3 regions of the Rhizobium sp. RAF56 genome follow, and region 2 is predicted to be linked to each of the others. Evidence: riboswitches for the same ligand, from Rfam matches in the RefSeq annotation. Region 2 holds a riboswitch; each other region holds the start of a gene.
What was found. A riboswitch is a leader RNA that binds a small molecule or an ion and turns the genes downstream of it on or off. The one in region 2 is predicted to bind S-adenosylmethionine.

Region 1 (3,267 bases), on a different contig from region 2:
GGTTGCGGTCACGTCGACGCGCCGGCGGCGATTGTCCTTCCATACGCCTTCGTAGATGCAATTGTGGAAGTAGAAATATTCCATATGCCGGAATTCGGACCGTGCGGCCGAAAAAAGCTCCTCGACGACGCGAATATGACCGTCCATCGAGCCGCCGACATCGAAAAACATCAGGAGTTTTACGGCGTTGCGCCGCTCCGGCCGGGTCTTGACGTCGAGATAGCCATGCTCGGCGGTCGAGCGGATCGTGCCTGAAAGATCCAGTTCGTCGGCGGCTCCCTCGCGCACCCAGCGACGCAGCCGCTTTAGCGCCACCTTGATATTGCGCGTTCCGAGCTCGACATTGTCGTCGAGGTTCTTGAAGTCGCGCCGGTCCCAGACTTTGACCGCGCGGCGGTGGCGGGAGGTCTCCTGGCCGATGCGCACGCCTTCGGGATTGTAGCCATGGGCGCCGAACGGCGATGTTCCAGCCGTGCCGATCCATTTCGATCCGCCTTGGTGGCGGCCCTTCTGCTCGGCGAGACGCTGCCGCAAGGCCTCCATCAGCTTGTCGAAGCCGCCGAGCGCCTCAATGAGCCTCTTCTCCTCGTCCGTCAGATGCTTCTCGGCGAGTTTGCGCAGCCAGTCTTCCGGGATCGGCACCGCTTCCGTCCCGGCGCCGCCGCCGATCGCCTCGACACCCCTAAAATAGGCGGCGAAGACCTGGTCGAAGCGATCGATGAAGCGCTCGTCCTTGACGAGCGTCGCGCGCGCCAGATAGTAGAACGCCTCGACATCGTCGTCGGCGATCCCTTTCTCCATTCCTTCCAGAAGCGACAGGAATTCCCGCAGCGTTACCGGGATCTTCGCTTCCTTCAGCTTTAGGAAGAAGGGGATGTACATGACGTCAGTCCCTGTCGGTGCCGATCTCTTCCAGGTCGTAGGGCGTGGTCTGGTAAATCTCGTTGATCCAGTTGCCGAAGAACAGATGCGCGTGGCTGCGCCAGCGATTTTGCGGCGGCAACTCCACGTCGTTGTGCGGGAAATAGTTGTGCGGCATCTTGATCGGCGTCCCCGCGTTCACGTCGCGGAAATACTCGTCGGCAAGCGACGTCGAGTCGTATTCGACGTGGTTGAACATGTAGAGCCGGTTGCAGGCCTGCTCCCGCACCAGGCAGGGGCCCATTTCGGTGGATTCCATCAGGATTTCGAGGCTCGGCTGCTTTTCGATGTCGGTACGGCGCACTTCCGTCCAGCGCGACACCGGAATGGCGAAATCGTCCGAAAAGCCGTTGAGGTAGACCGACGCCGGCTTGAGGTTCCTGTGCGTATAGACGCCAAAGGCTTTCTCCTTCAGCGTATGTTTCGGCACCCCATGGAAATGGTAGATTGCCGCCATCGCGCCCCAGCAGACGTTGAGCGTCGAGTGCACATTGGTCGCGGTCCAGTCGAAGATCTGCCGCATCTCGTCCCAGTAGCTCACCTCCTCGTAGTCGAGGAGCTCGATGGGGGCGCCGGTGATAATGAAGCCGTCGAACTTGCGGTGCCTGATTTCATCCCATGTCTGGTAGAAGGAGAGCAGATGATCCTCGGAAGTATTCTTGGCCTTGTGGCCGCCGATGCGCACCAGCGACAGTTCGACCTGTAGCGGCGAGGCGCCGACAAGGCGCGCCATCTGCACTTCGGTCTTGATCTTGTTCGGCATGAGATTGAGCAGGCCGATCTGCAGGGGCCGGATATCCTGACGGATCGCGACCGTTTCCGTCATCACCCGCACGCCCTCGTTGAGAAGGGTTTCGAAGGCGGGCAGCGTATCGGGAATCCTGATGGGCATGGCTATACTCGACAAATGCAAAAAACCGGCCGCGAAAAAATCGCTACCGGTCCGCACGCGGCCCTTTAGCGAGTTGTTTAACGTGGCTGCAAGCCGGCCGGCCAAATCACCACGGGCCTTAAATAGCGCCGGATTGGCGCAAAATCAACCGGGCGCGGGGAGCGGCTGTTACTGCCTGCGCGCCATGAAGGCGAGCCGCTCGAAGAGGTGCACATCCTGCTCGTTCTTGAGCAATGCGCCGTGCAGCTTCGGCAGCGCGTTTTTCGCGTCGGCGCCGAGCGTCAAAGGGTCGACATCGTCGGCGACCAGCAGCCGGATCCAGTCGAGCGCCTCCGAGGTCGACGGCTTCTTCTTCAGGCCCGGCACGTCGCGGATCTCGAAGAAGCGGGTCAGGGCGGCGCTGACCAGGGAACGCTTGATGCCGGGATAATGCACTTCCACGATCTGCGACAGCGTTTCGGCATCGGGAAAGCGGATGTAGTGAAAGAAGCAGCGGCGCAGGAATGCGTCCGGCAGTTCCTTCTCGTTGTTGGACGTGATGATGACGATGGGGCGATGGAGCGCGCGGATGGTTTCGTCCGTCTCGTAGACATGAAACTCCATCCGATCGAGTTCCTGCAGCAAATCATTCGGGAATTCGATATCCGCCTTATCAATCTCGTCTATCAGCAGTACGCATTTTTGGGGTGTCGTGAAGGCCTGCCAGAGCTTTCCTTTTCGGATATATTGGGACACGTCGTTGATTCGAGCGTCGCCGAGTTGGCTGTCGCGCAAGCGCGAGACTGCATCATACTCGTAGAGGCCCTGCTGGGCCTTGGTGGTCGATTTGACGGCCCATTCGATGAGGTCGAGGCCGAGGGCGGCGGCGACTTGGCGCGCGAGTTCCGTCTTGCCGGTTCCCGGTTCTCCCTTGACGAGGAGCGGACGCTCCAGCCGGATCGCGGCGTTGACGGCGACCATGAGATCCTTGTCGGCGATGTATTGAGACGTGCCTTTAAACTGCATTGGAAGGTTTTCCTAACGTTTGGGGCGCAAGCTAGCGATCTGAGGAGTACGGTTCAAGGGCTAAGAACCGCAGGCGCGGATGCGCTTCTGGGGGGCATGGATGGACATGCGGGTTGGCCATGAGTATGTGAGTGGGAGAGCGTTGCAGGAAAGCGTGATGGCCGTTGATACCAAAGGCAAGCCCGGCATTCTTAAAAGTGATCGCGTTGGTTACGATCTGAGTGTCTTATCTCGCCTGAAAATGATGTTCTCGGCCTTCTGGAATTCTCCCGTTCGCCTCAAGCTGATCGCACTGGTGGTCGCACTGCTGGCCGTCATTCTGTTGACGGCCTACGTCCAGGTGATGCTGAACGAATGGAACGCGCCGTTCTACGATTCACTGGCGCGACGCGACGGCTCCGAGTTCCTTCATCAGCTCGGCGTCTTCGGCATCATTGCCGGCTCGCTAC
Region 2 (3,267 bases):
GCGAGCACGTGCAACATTGCGGAAATTTGCTACCCGCTTGCTCGTCCTGTGGTGTTGGACTTCCAAGATATCGAGACGGATCAACGGAGGTCGAGTGTAATTGCGCAGCGACCTATCCATCATGCCAAGCGTGCAAGGATGGATGGCTGATCGAACGATCCGGGCGTTACGGTGCCTTCCTGAGCTGCGTGCGATATCCTGTCTGCACCGGAAAGGCTAAGATTTTGACCAACATGGCGGGTGTCGGGGCTACAAAGTCAAAGCTTTAGGCCACGCCCCCGAGCGGCCTCGGCCGATGATACGGCGTGGCCGTTATGTCCTTTGAAAAGGATAGCCGCTGGTTTAAATTGGGGGCATGACACACACGCTCCTTTCCCCCGAAGAAGAAGAAGACTTCAACGATTTCCTCTCGAGCCAATTCGATGAGGTCATGCAGAAAAGCGGTCGCTGGTTCGACGCCAAAGGCCGGTACAGTGAGACCGACCGCGAATGGGGTATTCAGGAGTGCCGCAGGCAGTTCATTGCCGAACGCACCGAACGCGAAAACATGAACCTCGCCGACCTCCTGTTCTGGGAGGGCGGCGAGATCATGGAAGGGCTCGGCATGAAACAAGACGCCAATTTCCAGTGGTCGCCCGCAGACTTCGACTGGGTCTGGGAGCGGGCCATCGAGCACGGCGTCGCGTGGCTGTATACTGACGAGGCGAAGAAATCATATGCCTCCTTTGCTACATCTTGAGACGCTGTGGTTGCCCCCGCTGCTGGCTCGTGAACTCCTTGGCCTGCGGGACTGATAGCAGCCCGGCGGCGACCGCGCCCATGATACCGCGTTTCTTGCCCTCCTCGGTGCTAAGATAATTCATGACGCCCTCAGGCTACTTCTGGTGCGTCTCCTGCGCCAGGAGGGCGCGCTCCAGCGCAAAGATCTCGTTCTGCGTCGTGACGCTGGGCTTTCCGGCTTTCGAGCAAGGAGTTCTCCACAGCCATCTGGGGTTGCTCGATCCACTGTGAGTTCGTCTTTTGGATGCGCATCAGGCTCCCTTTGCAATGCTGATGGGAAGCTTCAAATCGATCAGCCGGGCCTGCAACAGGGACAGGGTGAGGTGGTTGCGTGCGTCGACCCAGCGGCTGTCTTGATTGCTAAGATCACCCTCGCGGAACACCAGGTGCGACTGTTCGGTTGAACGCTTGAGAGTAGGACCGAGATCGAGCTTCCTCAAAAGATGATAGGCTTTGGCAGTCGGGCCAGTCTTAAGGTCGAACCGGGTCTCCCACCACAATCCATCAACCTGCTCATCGTAGTCCGCCGGTTCAATGTTGTGCTCCGTCCATATGCGGTCCGCGTCCGGCTCCGTCCCGTGCGGTACGCCTTCGCTGACAAAGAATTCGCGCCACGTTGGTGGTGGTGGGCAGACATCCCACTCGCCGATCGTCAGCATCAAGCCCTGTTCATCATTGTCATACCAGAACAAGGTTTGGGCAATTTGCGGGGGCGTGACCAGCAGCGGCTGGTCGTTCCGAAGCACAAATGACTGCGCATCGTTGACGAACGCCGCCGTGAGCAGACCACCCGTTCCAACCAGAAAACCACGTCGTGAAAGCATAAAAACCTCCAGAGTTGCACACGCATCTGGAGGGCTGACGACCAATTGTTGCCCGTTGGGCCACATCGTCGTACCACCGTTGCCGGTCAAGGCTGGTTGGCGGGGCCGAAGCCCTCTCTGGATGCAAAAAGACAGTGGGGTGTGGACAACGGCAATGTCAATGGCGGCCCCGAGTAGCCCGATAGTCATGGCGGCGATGCGCAAGATTTTGGCATCGAAACACAAGTGATCGGACTTTAGTCAGAAGGAATATCCATCGGAGATGACGTTGACTTGCGCGACCGGCGTGGCGTCCTTGGCTTCTTCGGTAAGGCGTCCGAGGAGAACCATTTGGCTGGGTTGAGAGGTTCCCACCAAAATTGGCAGCTGATAGCAAGAGATTGGCGTCGCTAATCAAGCAGCGCCTCAGCTTTCATCCCATGTGTTAGGCGGCAGGGAATTGTCCGTGCCGAATAGGGGTGTGAAGACAACATGAAGAAGATGATTTTGGCAACGGGTCTCTCGCTGCTCGCAACGGCAGCGTTCGCTGATACGACGTTCGACCACAACACCAACGCGAAGTCGAACGGCTCGACTATTGGTCAGCTGTCGTCGCAGTGGAAACACAACGGCGACGTTGTTGCCGGTAAGCAGGTAGCCGTAATGTGCTTTAAGACCGGCGAGCGAACGAGTGGCATGAACAAAATCTGCTACTACGATTGCTTGGGTTCTGCCGCAGCAATCACTATCGGCGCGGTGGAGCTTTGCCCGCTGTCTATCAACGACTAATTCGGTTGAGAGCCTCTCGGCGGAGGCAAGTCATTAATCGGACCTCTGCCAGAGCGTCTTTGTTGGCCTTCGTATGGCTTTCAGAACGCAATTTGCTCAGGTCCTAGTGCCTGCCTTGGCCTACTGTAGGCATGGGTATTCACCAGGGTTGACGACGCCCTCGATCACCGTCAGTCGGATTTGGTGAGCGTGATGTTGCTGCCAGACTAGACTGCGGAGGCTTTCCTTGGCGGCATCAGAGATCGAGCCGCTTTGGCCTTGGCACGATCCTGCCTGTTCGGTTCCCGAGGCATGCCTTGATCCTTTCAGGCCAAGCCCTCTGGCAATGTCCATCGTCATTCTCCCGCCTCTGCGGCATGCCGCTTGCCTGCCACGCCACCGCCATATACGCCGCCGCCGCCTCGGCGGCGCTATCGAAGCGGCCCAGAAAATGCCGCTTGCCGTCGATCATGATGCGCGCCACCCAATAGCCGGGCTGGCGGTTGACGCGCTTTGAACCGGCCCGGGCTTGCGGGATGCCCAAGCGCAGGCGGGCGTCCTCGCTGGCTTGGATCGCGTCCGCCTTGTCGGGGTAGTGCCCGAGCCAGAACCGTTGCTTGCGATGGCGGAACGTCGAGCGCCATTTCGACGGGACCCATGTGACGCCCTTCGGTCGGGTGGTGTTGTTGCGTGCCACTGCTGGTGCTGCTGCCATATCAAGCCCTCCTGACGGTGCGCTTCGGCGTCGGAAGCTTCGGCACGGAAATGGTGGCGGGCTTGCGGATAGCGGACGGGCCGGCGGGTTCGGGCTGGCCAGCGGCGGCGGCATCGGGGTCGAAGTCGGGCTCGTCCCAGCCGCCGACGCGCAGCCGCTCGGCATCGGTAAGGGCTGCATGCACTGGCGCTGCCTCCAACC
Region 3 (3,267 bases), on a different contig from region 2:
CTCGCCGAGCCGTCCCTCGTCACCGTCGAAAACGATGCCGGCGGTCGCCGGCGGGGTGGGGAAGGTCTTGGCGAGCGCGGTATAATCCTCGCCGGCGTCCGGCGCGCGCGCGGCGACATAGACCAGCGCCGAAACGTTCGGATGGACGCCTGCCTCGGAGACGATCATGCCTGCAAAGGAATGCCCGACCAACACGGTCGGCCCGTCCTGGCGGGCCAGCACGCGCGAGACCGAGGCGGCGGCTTCAGGCAGCGTCGTCAACGGGTTCTGGACCGCCGTGACGTTGAACCCTGCGGACTGCAGCCGCGCGATCACCTCCGACCAGCAGGATCCATCCGCAAACAGCCCGTGCACCAGCACGACGTTGCGGGCTTTCACGGGGGCTGAGGATGCGGCGAAGCCGACGGTCGAAATCAGCTGCATTGAGCCGGCCGCAAGGGCGAGCGTGAACGTCCGTCTGTTCATCATCGTCGGAAACCTCAAGGTCGATCATGATGCAGAATCGATATGTAGGACCGTGTCCGCTCCTCAAGGGTGCGGCCCGACGATTTTTACTGAGTGCCTGATGCCGTCCTAGACCGTTTTTACGCAATTCCGGACGGAAAACCGTGTCACACTTTTCCTGGAATTGCTCTAAGCGCGCCTGGTGTCAGAGCCTGAAATGCTTCGACAGTTTCAGACCCTGGGCCTGATAGTTGGAGCCGAGGCCCGAGCCGTAGAGGCTGGAGGGCTGTTCCTGCATATGCTCGTAGACGAGGCGGCCGACGATCTGGCCGTCTTCTAGGATGAAGGGCACTTCGTGGCTGCGGACTTCGAGCACGGCGCGACTGCCGCGACCGCCTGCCGGAGCGTGGCCGAAGCCCGGATCGAAGAAGCCGGCGTAGTGCACGCGGAATTCGCCGACGAGCGGATCGAACGGCGTCATTTCCGCCGCATAGAGCGGCGGAACGTGCACGGCCTCGCGCGAGACGAGGATATAGAATTCGTCCGGATCCAGAATGAGTTCCGTGCGGCCGCGGCTATAGAGCGGCTCCCAGAAATCGAAGATGTCGTGCTGGTCTTTTTTGTCGACATCGACGACGGCGGTGTGGTGCTTGCCGCGATAGCCGATCAGGCCGGCCTTGTCGCCGGTAAGGTCGATCGAAAGCGCAATCCCGCCGCCGCTGACATTCGGCCGCTTGGCGGCGACCAGCGTCTCGCGCTCGTGCAGCGCCAGAAGCTCGGGCTCGCCGAGCAGCGCCTGGCCGACGCGGAAGCGGATCTGCGACAGCCGCGAACCGCGCCGCACGACGATCGGGAAGGTGCGCGGGCTGATCTCCAGATAGAGCGGTCCGGAATAACCGACCGGGATCTTGTCGAATTCCTGCGCATAGTCGGTAATGACGCGCGTGAAGATGTCGAGGCGGCCGGTCGAACTCTTCGGATTGGCCGAGGCCGACATGTCGGCCGGCAGGTCGAGCGCTTCCATCAGGGGCACGATGTAGACGCAGCCCGTTTCCAGGACGGCGCTTTCCGTGAGATCGATGACATGCAGGCTCAGCCGGTCGAGCTTGTCCGCGACACGATGCGAGGGGCCGGGCATGAAGCTTGCCCGGACGCGAAATGCCTTGGCGCCAAGCCTCAGGTCGAGGCTCGCCGGCTGGATCTGGTCGCGGTCGAGCGCTTTTTCGCTTCTGAGGCGCCCCGTGTCGAAAAGCGCCGAAATGGCGCGATCCGCCAAGATTCCTGTTTCGCGAGCCATCATGTCCCATCCATATTTTGCCGCCGACAAAACCAAAATCGAGGAATTGACGCAAGCCGTCAACGGCGGTATTGCAGTCTTATCCCGTGGTGATTTGGCCGGTCGGCTTGCAGCCACGTTAAACAAGTGGCTAAAAAGACCGGGGTTGGAACCGGTCTGCTTTCGCGACCGGTTTTTTTGTTTTGAAAGTGGTGATGGCATGAGCAAGACTTGGCGCCCCGCAACCCAACTCGTTCACGGTGGCACGCTCCGTTCGCAATATGGCGAGATGTCCGAAGCGATCTATCTCACACAGGGCTTCGTCTACGAGAACTCGGAAGCCGCCGAGGCCCGTTTCAAGGGCGAGACCGAGGGCTTCATCTATGCCCGCTACGGCAGCCCCACCAACGCCATGTTCGAAAAGCGCATGTGCCTGCTCGAAGGCGCTGAGGAGGGTCGCGCCACCGCTTCCGGCATGGCAGCCGTCGCCGCAGCGGTGCTCTGCCAGGTGAAGGCCGGCGACCATATCGTCGCGGCCCGCGCCGTCTTTGGCTCCTGCCGCTATGTCGTCGAGACGCTGGCGCCGAAATACGGCGTCGAGTGCACGCTGGTCGATGGCCGCTCGCTGGAAAACTGGGAAAAGGCGATCAGGCCGAACACCAAGGTCATGTTCCTGGAAAGCCCGACCAATCCGACACTCGAAGTCGTCGATGTCGCGGGCGTTGCGAAACTCGCCAATCAGGTCGGTGCCAAGCTGATCGTCGACAACGTCTTTGCAACCCCTCTCTTCCAGAAGCCGCTCGAACTTGGCGCGCATATCGTCGTCTATTCCGCGACCAAGCATATCGACGGCCAGGGCCGCTGCCTCGGGGGCATCGTTCTGTCCGACAAGAAGTGGATCGAGGAAGAGTTCCAGGAATATTACCGCCATACCGGTCCTGCCATGTCGCCCTTCAATGCCTGGACGCTTCTGAAGGGCATCGAGACGCTGCCGCTGCGCGTGCGCCAGCAGACGGAGAATGCGGCTGCCGTCGCCGATTTCCTCGCCGCGCATCCCAAGGTCGCAAAGGTCATCTATCCCGGTCGCAAGGACCATCCGCAGGCCGACATCATCGCCAAGCAGATGACCGGCGGATCGACGCTGGTTGCAGTCGAACTGAAGGGTGGCAAGGACGCGGCTTTTGCGCTGCAGAATGGGCTCGAGATTACGCGCATATCCAACAATCTCGGCGACTCCCGCAGCCTGATCACGCATCCGGGAACCACCACGCACAAGAACCTGACGGAAGACGCTCGCGCCGAACTTGGCATCTCGCCGGGCACCGTCCGCTTCTCCGCGGGCATCGAGGACACCACCGATCTCGTCGAGGACTTCGCCCGCGCGCTTGACAAGGTGTCGGCCTGACCGAACACCCGGCGGCTCGCGAAAGCGGCCGCCGATCGCCAAAAAAGACGCGCTAATAGTCAGGTTAACCCTGAATTTTAGCGTTAACAGTCGGTAAAGCTCCCGCAGCGTACTGTTCTAGAATGATTCGCCAACGATTTCT

Region 1: linked by a shared signal. The riboswitch ahead of metA (homoserine O-acetyltransferase MetA) and the one ahead of AB4048_RS12555 (hypothetical protein) in region 2 are both predicted to bind S-adenosylmethionine.
Region 3: linked by a shared signal. The riboswitch ahead of AB4048_RS16460 (O-succinylhomoserine sulfhydrylase) and the one ahead of AB4048_RS12555 (hypothetical protein) in region 2 are both predicted to bind S-adenosylmethionine.

Annotation. Positions count from the first base shown of each region.
Region 1 covers NZ_JBFRDU010000009.1:178,263-181,529, reverse strand. The annotation lists gene AB4048_RS10295 (vWA domain-containing protein) at 1-882, opposite strand, end outside; gene metA (homoserine O-acetyltransferase MetA) at 887-1,813, opposite strand; SAM riboswitch at 1,859-1,936, opposite strand; gene AB4048_RS10285 (AAA family ATPase) at 1,982-2,818, opposite strand; gene AB4048_RS10280 (ABC transporter ATP-binding protein/permease) at 2,976-3,267, shown strand, end outside.
Region 2 covers NZ_JBFRDU010000012.1:124,920-128,186, reverse strand. The annotation lists gene AB4048_RS12570 (UvrD-helicase domain-containing protein) at 1-269, shown strand, start outside; gene AB4048_RS12565 (hypothetical protein) at 431-739, shown strand; gene AB4048_RS12560 (hypothetical protein) at 729-863, opposite strand; gene AB4048_RS12555 (hypothetical protein) at 1,032-1,604, opposite strand; SAM-I-IV-variant riboswitch at 1,639-1,734, opposite strand; gene AB4048_RS12550 (hypothetical protein) at 2,076-2,372, shown strand; gene AB4048_RS12545 (hypothetical protein) at 2,608-3,066, opposite strand; gene AB4048_RS12540 (hypothetical protein) at 3,068-3,267, opposite strand, start outside.
Region 3 covers NZ_JBFRDU010000018.1:9,176-12,442, reverse strand. The annotation lists gene AB4048_RS16470 (alpha/beta fold hydrolase) at 1-468, opposite strand, end outside; gene AB4048_RS16465 (2'-deoxycytidine 5'-triphosphate deaminase) at 650-1,744, opposite strand; SAM riboswitch at 1,818-1,896, shown strand; gene AB4048_RS16460 (O-succinylhomoserine sulfhydrylase) at 1,941-3,125, shown strand.